Regions from separate parts of the Bacillus sp. 2175 genome, predicted to be linked through region 1. Evidence: riboswitches for the same ligand, from Rfam matches in the RefSeq annotation. Region 1 holds a riboswitch; each other region holds the start of a gene.
What was found. A riboswitch is a leader RNA that binds a small molecule or an ion and turns the genes downstream of it on or off. The one in region 1 is predicted to bind S-adenosylmethionine.
Positions count from the first base shown of each region.

Region 2: it holds a riboswitch for S-adenosylmethionine, as region 1 does, so the genes downstream of both, mtnW (2,3-diketo-5-methylthiopentyl-1-phosphate enolase) here and ACXKY9_RS01005 (MetQ/NlpA family ABC transporter substrate-binding protein) in region 1, are expected to answer to the same signal.
Region 3: it holds a riboswitch for S-adenosylmethionine, as region 1 does, so the genes downstream of both, metK (methionine adenosyltransferase) here and ACXKY9_RS01005 (MetQ/NlpA family ABC transporter substrate-binding protein) in region 1, are expected to answer to the same signal.
Region 4: it holds a riboswitch for S-adenosylmethionine, as region 1 does, so the genes downstream of both, ACXKY9_RS14930 (ECF-type riboflavin transporter substrate-binding protein) here and ACXKY9_RS01005 (MetQ/NlpA family ABC transporter substrate-binding protein) in region 1, are expected to answer to the same signal.

Region 1 is NZ_CM173819.1:170,364-174,883, reverse strand. Features, by position in the region: gene ACXKY9_RS01020 (FAD-binding oxidoreductase) at 1-446, opposite strand, end outside; gene ACXKY9_RS01015 (DUF6612 family protein) at 513-1,277, opposite strand; gene ACXKY9_RS01010 (NAD(P)-dependent alcohol dehydrogenase) at 1,435-2,343, shown strand; SAM riboswitch class I at 2,423-2,537, shown strand; gene ACXKY9_RS01005 (MetQ/NlpA family ABC transporter substrate-binding protein) at 2,623-3,435, shown strand; gene ACXKY9_RS01000 (methionine ABC transporter ATP-binding protein) at 3,448-4,488, shown strand; gene ACXKY9_RS00995 (methionine ABC transporter permease) at 4,463-4,520, shown strand, end outside.
Region 2 is NZ_CM173819.1:3,818,727-3,823,246, forward strand. Features, by position in the region: gene ACXKY9_RS19645 (carbon-nitrogen family hydrolase) at 1-451, opposite strand, end outside; gene ACXKY9_RS19650 (pyridoxal phosphate-dependent aminotransferase) at 466-1,644, shown strand; SAM riboswitch class I at 1,709-1,814, shown strand; gene mtnW (2,3-diketo-5-methylthiopentyl-1-phosphate enolase) at 1,879-3,123, shown strand; gene ACXKY9_RS19660 (2-hydroxy-3-keto-5-methylthiopentenyl-1-phosphate phosphatase) at 3,120-3,779, shown strand; gene ACXKY9_RS19665 (methylthioribulose 1-phosphate dehydratase) at 3,776-4,414, shown strand; gene ACXKY9_RS19670 (1,2-dihydroxy-3-keto-5-methylthiopentene dioxygenase) at 4,392-4,520, shown strand, end outside.
Region 3 is NZ_CM173819.1:4,489,864-4,494,383, reverse strand. Features, by position in the region: gene pckA (phosphoenolpyruvate carboxykinase (ATP)) at 256-1,842, opposite strand; SAM riboswitch class I at 2,071-2,192, shown strand; gene metK (methionine adenosyltransferase) at 2,362-3,561, shown strand; gene ACXKY9_RS23290 (GNAT family N-acetyltransferase) at 3,603-4,127, opposite strand; gene ACXKY9_RS23285 (hypothetical protein) at 4,148-4,327, opposite strand; gene ACXKY9_RS23280 (hypothetical protein) at 4,334-4,513, opposite strand.
Region 4 is NZ_CM173819.1:2,858,800-2,863,319, forward strand. Features, by position in the region: gene ACXKY9_RS14925 (ABC transporter ATP-binding protein) at 1-1,141, opposite strand, end outside; gene ACXKY9_RS14930 (ECF-type riboflavin transporter substrate-binding protein) at 1,152-1,700, opposite strand; SAM riboswitch class I at 1,841-1,956, opposite strand; gene ACXKY9_RS14935 (aspartate/glutamate racemase family protein) at 2,110-2,790, shown strand; gene ACXKY9_RS14940 (macrolide family glycosyltransferase) at 2,882-4,069, opposite strand; gene lepB (signal peptidase I) at 4,329-4,520, opposite strand, start outside.

The sequences.
Region 1 (4,520 bases):
TTTACACTTAATGAACCGCCAACAGTAAAAATATTTTGAGACTGCATGACCTGTACCGCAAGGCCATAAGGATTTATTTTCTTCTGAATATCATTCCAGGTGACACCACTTTGAACTGTAATCCGCTTCTTCTCTGGATCAAATTCTAATATTTTATTATATCCTTTCATATCGAGCATCGTGCCATTCGGATAATATGTCTGTCCTCCTTGGCTATGTTGCATGCCTGCGATGGAAATTTTCTCTCCTGAAACTTTTGCATCTCGCACTAATTTTATTAACGAGTGCTCTTCCGTAGCACTTTCAACACGTTTTATTTTTGTCGGAAGCAATTTACCTACATCACTCATAATAGGATGATCAATTTGTTTTTTATACGTATGTACAGACGTTGCAAGCAAAACCGTATATGCGACAATGACCACTGCTATCTTTCTTTTTTTCAAAGGACACTCTCCTTATTAGCAACAAAAAGAGATACCCTTTCTTTCAGGTACCTCTCTTGACAGTGATTACTTTGCTGCTGGCAATTGTATTGGATCAAATTTATCATACGATGTAAACTTTGCATCCGTAATAATGTGCGCTTTATCCTCACCATTGCTACTCATAACCATATCTATCTTTGCTGATTCATATTTAAAATCTTTTGTAATAATATATTCCCCATCTATTTCTTCTATCTTTGCATTTTGGCCTTGTAGCATTTTTTTCTGCTTTTCATCCATACTAGCTAGCATACTCTCTGTCTCTTGCCCTTTTAATGCAAACTTCAGCTTATAATTATCTCCACTTTTCTCCATCTTCACTTTATTTAAAATTTCCGATGGAATCTCTAAATTATCTACCATTCCTTGAGTCGCGTTCATTCCGTTAGCATTCAATTGTTCCTCTGGTACAGACATAATTTCACCCGTATTAGGATTTTTCAACTGACCAGCAATTTTGCCACCCACATCATAAACAACAACCTCTGTACCAGAAACATTCATTTCAGAACGAGAATTTTTTTTCTTCGGCTCTAGTTGCATTTTAGCCTTTATTACATTCATCTCTGTTCCTTCAGCCTTTATTCCCACATCATATGTCATCGTTACATTTTCTTCGTTTTTAAAAGCTTCATTCGCTTTATTAAAAACATCCTTCGCTGTTAATTCCTTTTCTTTCTGCACAGCTTCTTTTTTCGGTTCGTCAGTCTTTTTTGTTTTCTCATTACTACACCCTACTCCTAGACCGACTGCAAGTACTAAACTTGAAATTAAAATAAGTTTTTTCATAACGTCCCCTCCTTCCCAAAAATAATATCATCTCTTTTCCTATGAAATCTATATAATTCGTAATATTTATCTTTAAATTTATTTCCTATATAACAACATGTTTGAGAAAAAGTTTAAATATGATGTAAATAATAACAACTCATTTCAGGAGGTCATTATGAAAGCGATTATTTGTACAAAGTACGGACCACCTAATGTTCTCCAGCTTCAAAATGTAGAAAAGCCTAAACCTAAAAAAAATGAAGTGTTAGTTAAAATTCACGCAACAAGTGTATCGACTGGAGATTGTAGAATACGTGGCTTTAATAGCCCCCTCTTATTTTGGATTCCTATGCGGATCATATTAGGTTTCAGAAAACCGAGAAAACCTATACTTGGCGTAGAGTTATCCGGTGAAATCGAAGACATTGGAACAGATGTAACACAATTTAAAAAAGGAGATCAAGTTTTTGCATTAACAGAACTAAACCTTGGTGGTTATGCGGAATACACATGCGTGCATGAAAGTGGATTAATAGCATTAAAACCTACCAATGTGACATATGAAGAAGCTGCCGTTATTCCTTTTGGCGGAACTTCAGCATTGCACTTCCTTAGAAAAGGACAGATAAAAAAAGGGCAACGAGTACTTATATACGGCGCCTCTGGGTCAGTAGGGACAGCTGCCATACAACTTGCTAAATACTTCGGGGCGACTGTCACAGCCATTTGTAGTAGTTCGAATTTCGATTTAGTAACAACTTTAGGGGCAGACAACGTAATTGATTATATGAAAGAAGATTTTACTAAGCGGGGCGAGCACTACGATATTATATTTGATGCAGTTGGAAAATATAAAAAGTCTCTTTGTACAGATGCATTAATGCCTAATGGAAAATATGTATCTGTGAACGGAATGATGGCAAAGGTCAGTAAAGAAGATATGAACCTGCTAAAACAACTAGCTGAAACAGAAAAGCTAAAACCTGTTATTGATAGAACTTACCGATTAGAAGAAATTGCTGAAGCTCATATATATGTAGAAAAAGGACATAAAAAGGGGAATGTTTCGATTATCTTAAAATAAAATATATTCCGAAAATATCATTGACAATTCTTTTTGTACGATTTACTATTAGTACCATATTCAAAACTACATACACATACTCTTATCAAGAGTGGCGGAGGGACTGGCCCGATGATGCCCGGCAACCGAGCTTATGACGTATAAGCTAAGGTGCTAATTCCTGCAAAACGAGTTTTCGTTTTGGAAGATAAGAGAGGAATCTATTTCGTCTATTCGGCACCTCTCTTATTTTTGGGAGGTGCTTTTTATTTTGGAACGTATATGAAGGGGGATTTATAGATGAAAAAGGTATTATTAAGCATTGTAAGCGGAGCAGTATTATTATTAGGCGCATGTAGCGTGAGTTCAGATAAAGAGGTAAAAGCATTAGACGAGAAAAAGATTACTGTCGGTGTAACAGGTGGACCACATGAACAAATTTTTGAAAAGGTAAAAGAAGTTGCAGCAAAAGATGGTCTCGAAATTGATATAAAAGTATTTAATGATTATGTAGCGCCAAACGTATCATTAGATGAAAAAAGCCTTGATGTAAATAGTTACCAAACGAAATCGTATTTAGATGTATTTAAAGCTGAACGCAATATGAAATTAGCTGAAGTATTTTCAACAGTAACATTCCCTATGGGCGTATATTCTAAAGATATAAAAGATGTAAAAGACTTAAAAGAGGGCGATGCAATTGCTGTACCAAATGACCCAACAAATGAACTTCGAGCTTTAAAATTATTTGAAAAAGCAGGGGTTTTAAAAGTTGATCCAAAGGCTACAGAAAAAGCGACTGCAAAAGATGTAATTGAAAATCCAAAAAAATTAAAGATTGTCGAATTAGAGGCATCTCAATTACCAACGCAACTAAGTGAAGTGAAAGCAGCTGCAATTAACACAAACTTTGCATTAGGTGCAAAATTAAGTCCAGCGAAAGATTCTATCTTCCGCGAAGGAAAAGATTCACCATATGTGAACTGGGTCGTTGTTCGTACTGAAAATAAAGATGATGCCGTTGTAAATAAATTAAAGAAAGCTTATCAGTCTAAGGAAGTAAAAGAGTTTATCGAGAAAAAATTTGATGGTTCAGTTTTACCATCTTGGTAGGAGCTGACGATAATGATTGAATTAAAAAACATATCCAAAGTATTTACAACAAAAAAAGGGAATGTTGAGGCTCTTAAGTCTACTTCCCTTAAAGTAGAAAAAGGCGAGATATTTGGAATCATTGGGTATAGTGGCGCTGGTAAAAGTACATTGATTCGATGTGTAAATTTATTAGAAAAACCAACGACAGGAAATATCATTGTAAACGAACAAGACTTAACAACGTTATCGACAAAAGAACTAGCAAAAGCGAGACAAAAAATCGGAATGATCTTCCAAGGATTCAATTTACTTAAAACTGTTACCGTTTATGAAAATATCGCATTACCGTTACGGCTTGCTGGCATTCCAAAAGCAGAAATTGAAAAAAGAGTAGAAAAGTATTTACGCATTGTCGATCTTTTTAATCGAAAAGATGCGTATCCAAGCGAACTTTCTGGTGGTCAAAAACAGCGTGTTGCAATTGCTCGTGCGCTATCACATGAACCTGAAGTGTTATTAAGTGATGAAGCAACGAGCGCATTAGATCCCGAAACAACCGATTCTATCCTTGATTTGTTATTAAAGATTAACGAAGAAATCGGAATTACGATTTTACTCATTACACATGAAATGAATGTCATCCAGCGTATATGTGACCGCGTTACTATTATGGAACATGGATCTGTAGTCGAAAGTGGGACTGTAAAAGATATTTTCACAAACCCACAACATGTAACCACGAAGAAATTTGTAAATAGCGCATTTGCAGCGAAAATTCCAAAAGAGGTACAGAAAGAACTACAAAGTACTGGAGAAATTGTAACACTTTCATTTATTGGCACTACTTCAGGGGAACCTGCCTTAGCCGTTGCCACAAAACGTTTCCAAGTGTATCCGAATATTTTATCCGGTAATATTACGCAGTTAAAACATGAAGCATATGGGAAACTAGTCGTTCATATGCAAGGGGAACAAAATGAAATCCACCGTGCTTTATCATTTTTACAAGAGCAAGGAATCATCGTAGAAGGAGGTAGAACAGATTATGGGAAACAAGTCCTTTTTGGATGAATGGGGTAAAGTCATATGGGAAGCCACAATCC
Region 2 (4,520 bases), 1.6 Mb from region 1:
AATATTTATGTTCATCCATAAGCTGAAATAAATGTACTTTACTATATTCGTTGACTAGCTGTCCTTCATTATTTACAACATACATCGTATTTGTAACGCCTTGCTCTGTTTGCTTTGCTATAGAACCACCAACAATATGTATATCATATTGCTTCGCCCATTCTATTAACTTTTCTTTCGTTTCCACTCCATCCCTATCTGCAATTTCAGAAAGTCTCGTTAAATCATATCCTGTTGTCCATAGTTCTGGTAAGACGATAACATCTGGCCTTTCCTTCATAGCTTCGCTTATTTTATTTTTAGCATTCTCAATATTTTTTTCTACATCTCCAAAAACAATATCCATTTGAATACATGCGACTTTCATTTTTTCAGCCCCATTCTTATTTTTTTCTTTACAAAATACTGGAAAGATTATATCATTTGTCACTAGAATTGTAACAACTTTCAAAAGAGGTGGAAAGTATGAAATTATTTCAACCTTCTGAGATAGTAACATCATTGCCAACACAATTTTTCGCTTCACTTGTTGCAAAAGTTAACAAAGTCGTTGCAGCTGGTCACGATGTTATTAATCTAGGTCAAGGTAATCCAGATCAACCAACACCGCAGCATATCGTAAAAGCTTTACAAGATGCTGCCGAAAAGACCATTCATCATAAATATCCGCCATTTCGCGGACATGAAAGCTTAAAGGAAGCCGTGGCTACATTCTATAAACGTGAATACGGCGTCGAATTAAACCCAAAAACTGAAGTTGCTATTTTGTTTGGCGGGAAGGCTGGACTAGTAGAATTACCGATTTGTTTTACAAATCCTGGTGATACGATTCTCGTTCCGGATCCAGGTTATCCAGATTATTTATCCGGGGTTGCTTTAGCAAAAGCACACTTTGAAACAATGCCGCTTATTGCAGAAAATAACTTTTTACCAGATTATACAAACATTGATGACTCTATTGCAGAGCGTGCAAAATTAATGTTTTTAAACTATCCAAATAATCCTACCGGTGCTACTGCATCAAAAGATTTTTTTGATGCAACCATTCACTTTGCTAATAAACATAATATATTAGTTGTTCACGATTTTGCTTATGGCGCTATCGGATTTGATGGTCAAAAACCTGTTAGTTTCTTGCAAGCAGATGGTGCGAAAGATATAGGAATTGAAATTTACACATTATCAAAAACTTTCAATATGGCTGGCTGGCGCATCGCTTTTGCTGTAGGGAATGAAAGTGTGATTGAAACAATTAACCTATTACAAGATCATATGTATGTTAGTATATTCGGTGCAGTTCAAGATGCTGCTCGAGAAGCGCTATTAAGTTCACAGTCTTGCGTAATAGACCTTGTAAATAGTTACGAATCTCGAAGAAACGCTCTTATTTCAGCCTGTCACTCAATTGGTTGGAATGTAGACATTCCAAAAGGATCATTCTTTGCATGGCTTCCCGTTCCAAAAGGATATACCTCTGAGCAATTTTCTGATATTTTACTAGAAAAAGCACATGTCGCAGTTGCTCCTGGTGTTGGATTTGGTAAGCATGGGGAAGGGTATGTCCGTGTTGGTCTCTTGCATGCAGAAGATAGATTACGGGAAGCCATTAATCGAATTGATAAATTAAATTTTTTCAAAAAGTAATTGACAACACGAAAAATATCTGACAAAATTCAGTTATCTTAAAAATTTAAACATTTCTAAATACTTCTTATCAAGAGCAGGTGGAGGGACGAGCCCGACGAAACCCGGCAACCGATCTACAATTGTAGACACGGTGCTAATTCTCGCAGCATTACGCTGACAGATAAGGAGCTGGTTGTAAAAAAACCTCTCCTTAGCTGAGAGGTTTTTTTATTTAACTAGGAGGTTATAACAATGAGCGGAATTATAGCGACGTATTTAATCCATGATGATTCACATAACTTAGAAAAAAAAGCTGAGCAAATTGCACTCGGTTTAACAATTGGCTCTTGGACTCATTTGCCACACTTATTGCAAGAACAATTAAAGCAGCATAAAGGCAACGTCATTCATGTTGAGGAATTAGCTGAACATGAATATACCAATTCGTATTTACGTAAAAAAGTAAAACGCGGAATTATTAAAATCGAATATCCGCTATTAAACTTCAGTCCAGATTTACCAGCGATTTTAACGACTACATTTGGAAAGCTATCACTTGATGGCGAAGTAAAACTAATTGACTTAACTTTTTCAGACGAGTTAAAAAAACATTTTCCTGGTCCAAAATTCGGGATAGATGGTATTCGAAATCTTTTACAAGTGCATGATCGTCCCCTTTTAATGAGTATTTTTAAAGGAATGATTGGACGAAACATTGGGTATTTAAAAACACAATTACGCGATCAAGCAATTGGTGGTGTAGATATAGTAAAAGATGATGAAATATTATTTGAAAATGCATTAACACCACTTACGAAACGCATTGTATCTGGAAAAGAAGTTTTACAATCTGTCTACGAAACATACGGTCATAAAACGTTATATGCCTTAAATTTAACAGGACGAACTTTTGATTTAAAAGAAAATGCTAAACGTGCAGTGCAAGCTGGAGCTGATATTCTATTATTTAACGTATTTGCTTACGGACTAGATGTACTACAATCACTTGCAGAAGATGATGAAATCCCAGTTCCTATTATGGCACATCCTGCTGTAAGTGGTGCTTATTCAGCATCCAAGTTATATGGAGTTTCATCACCATTATTACTTGGAAAGCTACTACGTTATGCTGGGGCTGACTTTTCATTATTCCCATCTCCATACGGAAGTGTTGCGCTAGAAAAAGAGGAGGCTCTTGCTATCTCAAAATATTTAACTGAAGACGATGCATTTTTCAAGAAGAGCTTTTCTGTTCCGTCTGCTGGTATTCATCCTGGTTTCGTTCCCTTTATTGTACGAGATTTCGGTAAAGATGTTGTTATTAATGCTGGCGGCGGGATACACGGACATCCAAATGGAGCGCAAGGCGGCGGTAAAGCTTTCCGTACTGCAATTGATGCTACTTTGCAAAATAAACCACTCCATGAAGTAGACGACATAAATTTGCATAGTGCACTACAAATATGGGGAAATCCCTCTTATGAGGTGAAATTATGAGTATTCAAGTATTTTGTGATTTCGATGGCACGATTACAAATAATGATAACATTATGTCCATTATGGAAAAATTCGCACCACCAGAAGCCGAAGAAGTAAAGAATAAAATTTTATCACAAGAACTATCCATTCAAGAAGGTGTTTCTCGATTATTTCAATTAATACCTACTAATCTGCACGATGATATTATTCAATTTTTAATAGAAACTGCTGAAATCCGTAGTGGTTTTCATGAGTTTATACAATTCGTAAAGGAAAATAACATTTCTTTTTACGTGATATCAGGTGGAATGGATTTCTTCGTCTATCCACTCTTACAAGGAATCATTCCAAAAGAGCAAATTTATTGTAATGAAACAGACTTTTCAGCAGAGTTTATTACAGTTAAATGGCCTCATTCTTGTGATGATCATTGTCAAAATCATTGCGGATTATGTAAATCATCATTAATCCGTAAATTAAGTGATACAAATGACTTTCATATTGTAATTGGAGATTCTATTACTGATTTACAAGCCGCGAAACAAGCTGATAAAGTATTCGCTCGCGATTTTCTTATTACAAAGTGTGAAGAAAATCATATTGCTTATACACCGTTTGAAACATTTCAAGATGTGCAAGCTGAATTAAAACTTTTGTTGGAGGTGAAGGCATGAAACAACTTTTTCGTCAATGGTATGACTTAAGCGAGTTAAAAAAAGAGTTAACAACACGAAATTGGTTTCCAGCAACAAGTGGTAATATTTCTATAAAGGTTAGCCATGAACCACTTACTTTTCTTATTACAGCAAGCGGTAAAGATAAAACAAAAACCACTCCAGATGATTTTCTATTAGTAGATCATGTAGGAGTTCCCGTTTTAGAGACTGAATTACGCCCTTCAGCAGAAACAATATTGCATACACACATTTATAACAATACGAATGCCGGGTGCGTACTTCATGTTCATACAACTGATAATAATGTCATCACAAATTTATATAGTGATGCAGTCACCCTTCAAAATCAAGAAATTATTAAAGCACTCGATATTTGGGAAGAAGGTGCAACAATTCAAATTCCTATTATTGAAAACCATGCCCATATCCCAACGCTTGGAGAAAACTTCCGAAAGCATATACAAGGAGATTCGGGTGCAGTATTAATCCGTAACCACGGTATTACTGTATGGGGCCGAGATAGCTTTGATGCAAAGAAGAGATTAGAAGCTTATGAGTTTTTATTCCAATTTCATATAAAACTATTATCAATTCAAGGAGGCGTTTCTAATGGCGCAAATTCGTATTCATGAAGTAAATACTCGTATTGAAAATGAAGTGGAAGTATCTAAATTTCTACAAGAGGAAGGCGTTTTATATGAGAAATGGAATATTTCTAAACTTCCTACTCATTTAAAT
Region 3 (4,520 bases), 950 kb from region 1:
ATGTGAAACCCAGTAGGGATATAATGTATATATTCGAAGCTGTAATTTTATAATCTAGGTCATAGATGAAGAGATTAGCGTTTCACTTTATATAAGATATAGAAAGAAGCTTACGTTTTCACGTAAGCTTCTTTTTTATGTAAGTGTGTGTAACCGTTAAGCCGCATTGGGTTTTGTCGGTGAGTACGCGAAACTTTACGGTTACACGACACTTATTCATATGAGTAAAGGGTTATTCCAACAGAAAGTTTTAATTTAAGCGATTGGACCGCCTAAGTTAATAATGTCTTCAGATACGCTGTCGAACTTTTTGAAGTTAGCTTTGAATTCATTTGCAAGTTCGATTGCTTTTGCTTTGTAAGCAGCTTTATCAGCCCAAGTTTGTTCAGGCATTAACACTTCGTCAGGTACACCTGGTACGTGAAGTGGAACTTCAAGACCGAAGATGTCATGTTTAGCTGTTTCAGTTTTCGCAAGTTCACCGTTTAATGCAGCTTGAATCATTGCACGAGTGTAACCTAAGTTCATACGTTTACCAACGCCGTATTCGCCACCAGTCCAGCCAGTGTTTACTAAGAATACTTTCGCATCGTGTTTCTCAATTTTTTCACCAAGCATTTCAGCATAGCGAGATGCATCAAGTGGTAAGAATGGTGAACCGAAGCAAGTTGAGAATGTTGCTTGCGGAGATGTAACACCGCGCTCTGTTCCTGCTAGTTTACTAGTGTAACCACTTAAGAAATGATACATAGCTTGTTCTTTTGATAACTTACTGATTGGAGGCAATACGCCAGATGCATCAGCAGTTAAGAAAATGATTGTATTTGGGTGTCCAGCAACACTTGGCAGTACGATATTGTCGATCGCATGCATAGGGTATGCAGCACGAGTATTTTCTGTTAAAGTAGTATCGTTATAGTCTGCGATACGCGTTTGGTCATTAATGATAACGTTTTCTAAAACAGATCCAAATGTGATTGCATCGAAAATTTGTGGTTCTTTCTCGTGAGAAAGGTTTACACATTTCGCGTAGCAACCGCCTTCAATATTGAATACACCGTTATCAGACCAACCGTGCTCATCATCACCAATTAATTTACGGTTTGGATCAGCAGATAATGTTGTTTTACCTGTTCCAGATAAACCGAAGAATAATGCTACATCGCCTTCTTCACCTACGTTTGCAGAACAGTGCATAGAAAGAATATCTTGTTCAGGTAATAAGAAGTTCATAATAGAGAAGATTGATTTTTTCATTTCTCCAGCGTATTCTGTACCACCAATTAATACGATGCGTTTTTCGAATGAAACCATAATGAATGCTTCAGAGTTTGTACCGTCAACAGCTGGATCAGCTTTGAAATTCGGTGCAGAAACAATTGTGAACTCTGATTCATGAGTCGTTAATTCTTCTTCAGTTGGACGAATGAATAATTGATGTACAAATAAATTGTGCCATGCATATTCGTTAATAACTTGAATTGGTAGGCGGTAATTGCGGTCAGCGCCTGCAAATCCTTTGAAGACGAATAACTCTTCTTTTTCTTTTAAGTATTCTAAAACTTTAGTATATAATTTATTAAAATGTTCTTCAGAAATCGGTTGGTTCACAGCTCCCCAAGCAATTTTGTCAGCAACCGATGCTTCTTTCACAATAAATTTATCTTTAGGAGAACGTCCTGTATATTTTCCTGTTGAAGCAGAAACGGCACCAGTAGAAGTTAATTTCCCTTCATTTCGCATTAATACTTTTTCCACTAATTGCGGAACACTTAGTTGAATCTGTGCATTGCTTCCGTTCAATAATTCGTGTAAACCAATTTGGACATTCACAGTACTCATATTTATATACCATCCTTTTCATTTAATGAAATATTTCTCGTAATCCCCAACAAGAGTATAACACAATTATATAAATAATGTATACTATTTATTTCTTTTTGTTTGTGTGAATGCATTATTTCCTTATTAATATTTCATTTCAGGCGTATTGAGAAAAACTTTCAGGAAAATGTGAATATTAATTGACAAATGAATATCATTTCTTTAGTATAGGTTGGGACGGATACTCTCTTATCCCGAGCTGGCGGAGGGACAGGCCCGATGAAGCCCAGCAACCTCACTTGTATTGATAAATGCAGGTGAATAGGTGCTAAAACCTGTGCGAGGCTACAGGTCTCGAACGATAAGAGCGAAGGGCAAAAAGCAGTATGCAAGTAGCAAATTAAACCTTTCCTCTATGTAAAGTAGGAAAGGTTTTTCTGTATGCTTGTGTGGGAGAATAAATGTATGTCGCAGTTTGTGGCAAATTAAGGATGAGTTCCGTACAATATATACAATTACTGTAGGGAGGTTTACCACATGACAAAAAAACGTCATCTGTTCACATCTGAGTCTGTAACTGAAGGACATCCAGATAAAATTTGTGACCAAATTTCTGATTCAATTTTAGATGCGATCTTATCAAAAGACGCAAATGCACGTGTAGCTTGTGAAACAACTGTAACAACTGGTTTAGTATTGGTAGCGGGGGAAATTACGACTTCTACTTACGTAGATATTCCGAAAATCGTTCGTGAAACAATTCAAGGCATTGGTTACACACGCGCAAAATACGGATTCGATGCAGAAACTTGTGCTGTTTTAACATCTATCGATGAGCAGTCTGCTGACATCGCTATGGGTGTTGACCAAGCGCTAGAAGCACGCGAAGGTCAAATGACTGACGCTGAGATTGAGGCAATTGGTGCAGGAGACCAAGGTTTAATGTTTGGTTTTGCATGTAATGAAACACAAGAATTAATGCCACTTCCAATCTCGCTTGCTCACAAATTAGCTCGCCGTTTAACTGAAGTACGTAAAGATGATACATTATCATACTTACGTCCAGATGGAAAAACGCAAGTTACAGTTGAGTATGATGAAAATGGTAAACCAGTACGTGTTGATACTATCGTAATTTCTACACAACATCATCCAGATGTTACATGGGAAGAAATCGATCGCGACTTAAAAGAGCACGTAATTAAAGCTGTAGTACCAGCAGAATTAATGGATGGAGAAACGAAATTCTTCATTAATCCAACTGGCCGCTTCGTAATTGGTGGACCACAAGGTGATGCTGGTTTAACAGGACGTAAAATCATCGTTGATACTTACGGTGGATACGCTCGCCACGGTGGCGGTGCATTCTCTGGTAAAGATGCAACGAAAGTTGACCGTTCTGCAGCATATGCAGCTCGTTATGTTGCGAAAAACATCGTAGCAGCTGGTCTTGCTGAAAAAGCAGAAGTACAACTTGCATACGCAATCGGTGTAGCACAACCAGTATCAATTTCAGTTGATACATTCGGCACTGGTAAAGTATCTGAAGACGTACTAGTAGAACTAGTTCGTAACAACTTCGATCTTCGCCCGGCTGGTATTATTAAAATGTTAGACTTACGTCGCCCAATTTACAAACAAACAGCAGCTTACGGCCACTTCGGACGTACTGATGTAGATCTATCATGGGAACGTACAGACAAAGCTGCAGCTTTAAAAGAGCAAGCTGGTCTATAATATATGAAAAAAAGCTTTGCGCGGTGAGCGCAAAGCTTTTTTTATTTATAATTACGTTGGAATAAAGCGAAGAGTTCAATGTCATGCCAAGTGCCGTTGCGGAATATAGCTTCTTTACAAGTTCCTTCATGTTGAAAACCAAGTGATTTATATAATTTAACTGCTCTATCGTTAAAAGAAAATACTCGTAAAGAAAGGCGATGTAAATTTAATTCTAAAAATGCATAATCCAATAATAGGGTTAAAGCTTCCTGCCCATAACCTTGCCCCCAGTAATCCTTTTTACCAATATCAATAATGCATTCAGCGTTTCGATTATACGAATCAATATGAATTAAAGAAGTAATACCAATTGGAAGATGCGTAGCTTTTTCTTCAATGATATAGGTCTTAGAGTTCGAAGAATGAATAAATTGCCGGCAAAGTTTTTCTGTGTCTTGAAAGGAATATTTATCAAGAGTGAGTGTAGTTGAACTCATAACGTCTATATCATTATGCCATTTATAATATGTTAGAATATCATCTTCGGAAAACTTTCGTAACTGGATACGGTTGGATTCAAACAATGTAAACACCCCTTTTGTATTTACTGGTTTTTGTTCATTATCTCAACACACGAACTACAATAAATTTGTCCTTCTAATTCAATATACTTTTTCATATTCGTCATGTCATTCGCCGGAAAGGGCATATGAATCCACGCTTTTTCATACGTTTGTATTTCTGTTTTACATGATTTACAAAAGATTGATTTCTTTTTGAACATATGTGATCAACCTTTCATTTGACGTGCTTTACTTGCGCAAAAGGCACTACTTAGTAAAAATAGTGTCGCGAATATAATGCTTACTAATGTAGCGTATGGAATTGCGCCTTTTAAGGAAAAGCCGACAGTGATTGAAGCGATGAATAAGAGGATAAATGTTGTTGTTAATTTTTTATAAAGTTCCATACAATGT
Region 4 (4,520 bases), 2.6 Mb from region 1:
GCATCACGTAAGATATGATTTCCCCACGTTTACGAATAGACCAAGAACTAATATCTTCACCTTTTAACAAGATTTTCCCATTTTTCATTTTGTTTATGCCTATAAGACTATGAGCTAATGTTGATTTCCCTGCTCCATTATGTCCTAACAGTGCCACAATTTCTCCTTCATATATTGAAAGGTTTACATTTTCTAATACTTTTTGTTTATTAGAGTATGAAAATGATAAATTCTCCACTTTAAGTAATTCCTTGTTTTTAGTATTCCCTTTTAATATGACTTGTTTCTCCATCCACTCTTTTATAACGTTGCTTACCTTTTCTTTTTGAAGGTTTTCCATTGGATATATTACGTCATTATTACTATCAAAATGTAATCTCTTTAATGCTTCGATGTAAATAGGCTCTCTTAAGCCGATACGTGGTAATATATTTGACGCTAAGATTTCTTTTGGTGTTCCTATCGCAATGACTTTACCTTCATCAATTAATATAACTTTGTCTAAATCCAGGTTTAAAATTTCTTCTATTCTATGTTCGATAATAACAATCGTTTTATTATATTGTTCATGTATATCTTTCATAAGTTTTATCGTATGTAAGGCGCTTAGTGGATCTAAATTAGCTAACGGTTCATCGAACAATAATATATCCGCATTTGTTGTTAATAAACCCGCTAGAGAAACTGTTTGCTTTTGACCTCCTGATAATTCATATGGACTTTGTTTATGAAACGTATGCATCTTCACCTTTCTTAATGAGTCCGAAACAATCTTTTTCATGTCATCTTGCTTTACACATTCATTTTCTAAATAAAAAGCTACATCTTCCTCTACTGTCAGACCAATAAATTGAGCATCTTGATCTTGCAAAATTGTTCCTACCTGTTTACTTTGTTCAAAAATACTTCCTTCCCTCGGATCTTTACCGGCAATTAAAACGTTACCTGTACTATTCCCTTCGTAAGAAAATGGGATTAGCCCATTTATACAATGAGCTAATGTCGACTTTCCTGAGCCACTTCGTCCAGCAATTAGCACTTTTTCCCCAGGGTATATATGAAAGGTAATATCACTTAAAGTAGGCTGCACAGCATGCCCATATTGAAAGGTGAATTGTTCAAACGAAATAATTGGTTGCATGTTAACATCCCTACTTTTCAATTTTTAAATGTGTATGTTTCTTATTGGATTTCGCCAAACCAATTGTAAGTGGCAATCCAAGTACTAAGAAAACGATGACATCGGAAATTGTTGCTCCTAATACTTGTATAACAATTTTGTCAAATGGTTCTCCCATCACAATAATATCGAATGCCCCAGCAAATATAATAGCAATGACAATACCAACTAGCCCAGTAATTGCTAAATAAGAAATATCCCCCTTGTTAAATGACCCGTTTTTCACACTAAAACCAACTCTTTTTTGAATAAGCCCCATTGAAAAACCAATAATACCTGAACTAATAACCCAGCCCCACCAAATACCCCAGCCAGCAATCGTATCTGTTACGGTATGACCGATAAGTCCGATTAACAGTCCTGCCACTGGACCAAATAATGCTCCAAAAACAGTTAATATAGCTAATGCTGGTTTAATAAATGTATTCGGTGCAATGGAAAATCCCCAAAGTCCTAATATCCCGTATAATGCTGCTCCAATACCGATTGCTACTACTAACTTTGTTGATAATTTGTTCATGACAATTCCCCTCTCATATTAGTCAACTTTTATTACTCTATATTTAATTTAAAAATGAATTATGCATCGACACTCCCTTTCTATACAACAAAAAAATGACCTCTTACATAAGAGGTCATTTTCTTTCACATTCAAGAATCCTCTTATCTTTCAAAAAACACATCGTGTCCTCTGCGGAATTAGCACCTTCCTATAAAATTGCATAGGGGTTGCTGAGGTTTCTTAGGGCCGTTCCCTCCACCTCTCTGGATAAGTATTAATTTGTAATTCGTATTATGGCACTAAAAAGTATAAATTTCAATACTTTTCTCACTATTTTTATTTTTTATTAAATAGATCATTTAAATCATTGTATTCTTATCGGAATTGTGAAATAATAAATTCAAAATCGTTTCGGGAGGAATGCATTATGAAAGTTATTGGTTTGATTGGAGGATTAAGTTGGGAATCTACATCATTATACTATAAACATATTAATACACTTACACTCTCTCAATACGATCAAAATGCAAAGTTAGTTTTATATAGTATGGACTTTGGTGAAGTAACTACTTTATTACAAAACCATCAATATGAAGAAGTGAAAAATGAACTAGTTACAGTTGCAAAGAAAGTTGAAAAATCTGGGGCTGAATGTTTATTAATGTGTTCAAATACCGTACATCTATTTGCCGAAGAAGTAGAACAAGCAATATCTATCCCGCTTCTTCACATTGGTGATGTAAGTGCTAAAGAAATGGTAGAACAGAGTATAAAACGTATCGGACTATTAGGAACAAAACAAACGATGGAGCAAGATTTCTATAAATCACGATTAGCGAAATATAACATTGAGACAATTATCCCAAATGAAGAGGAAAGAACCTTTATCCACCATGTCATATTAGATGAATTAAGTAGAGGGATCATTTCAGAAACATCTAAAGAAAAGTTATTACAAATTACAAAATCATTAATTCAAAACGGCGCTGAAGGTATATTATTAGGCTGTACTGAAATACCTTTACTTATCTCCCAAAATGATCTTACTGTTCCCGTTTTTGATACTGCTTTTTTACACGCAAATACTGCTGTGCAATTTGCTGGATAAGAATATACAAGCATAAAGGTGAGAACCTCTATGCTTGTATACAGTTACGACTATTTATCCCGCTATTTATGGGTAGTAAAATCCCTACTGATTAAAATTTTACTTTATTTAAAAGAGATTCAATAACTGCAATTGCTTCTTTTGAACCACCACATTTTAAAAAGCTATCATTAAGTTTTCTTATACCATGTTTATACTTTTCATTTGAAAGAACATCTGTTACGGCCTCTTTTAAAGTGTGCACATTAACATGTTCTTTCAATAGTCTATGTGCCGCTTCAAGCTCAGTTAATCTTTGCGCTATCATTGGCTGGTCTTTATCATGCGGTATTATTACAAATGGGACATTATAATGAATGGCATCGTGTACGCTATTCATACCACCATGTGTAATAAAAACATCTGCTTCATTTAATATTTCTGATTGAGGTACGTATGGAGCAATTATAAAATTATCTGGTGCTTTCTTAATTTTAGAAATATCATTTCTATCACCAATTGCCATTACAACTATCCCATCAAAATCTGAAAAAGTATCAATACAAGTATTAAAGAATGGTTCGAGTCCTTCAAGCAGTGTTCCCATTGAAATATAAATAACTTTCTTTTCTTTAAGTGATTCCAGTGGAAACTTTATATTTGTTTTACGCTTTGAAATACTCGGTCCAATAAAAATGTTATTTTCTCCGAACGATTCGTTATTAGGTTGGAAATAGCGACTTGTGTATACGAGACAAACATCACCCTTATTATTCATAAATTGAAGATTATTCTTTGGTTTTACTCCAAATTTATGTTCCATCTGATTTAGTAATTTTTCAGAGATTTCCTCTGGTTGGAATGGCATATCTGCATTTGGATGAAAAGGTAATGTCTTCAAAAATTCTGGCGGAATTAAAAATATAGGTGAGGACACTACACTTGGAACTTGTAAATACTCTTTTACTAACTCTCCTGCGCCAAATATATCATAAATTACGAAATCAAAATTTATACTTTCACATAATTGTTTCGTAATTTCTAATATATATAAAGAAGTTTGAACATGCACATGAAAAAAAGCATTTAACCCAGATGAGGTTTCAGCATCAATAGAAATCTCTTTTAATAGATCCGGATGAGTATGTACAGTAGCTCCTAAATCTTCAATTCTATCCTTAAAGTTTGCCGTTGTAATATAATGTACATTATCTCCTCGTTCAGTAAAGGCTTTTACTAAATTTAATGTAGGATTTACATGTCCCTCTGCTGGAAAATTAACCACTAAAATATTTAGCACTTATTCCTCACTCCTTACATTTCATTGTTTTAATTAAGCATACTGTTATTTGTACAAGTAATCTTCCCCTAATAGTCCTAATATGCTTGCTACATTATATTGATAAATAATTTTCAGTCATCAACATAAAAAAAAGCATCTACCTATGTAGATGCCTAACCGTGATAAGGAGTGTTCTGTGAGGTTAGAACAAGCTTTTCTGCTTGTCCTATGCTATTAATATATGATTGATTTTATAAAACGTGAATAGTTAATAGAATTATTTTATCCATTTTATATGATCAAATGGATAAAATACCATTTCTACTTTACCTATTATATTTGACTCATCAATAAGTCCAAGTGTATTCCTACTATCTTTACTATGATTACGATTATCACCTAACACAAATAATTTATGCGTAGGAACTTTTATTTCTCTAAAATTTGAAAAACGATTGGATACTTGTGA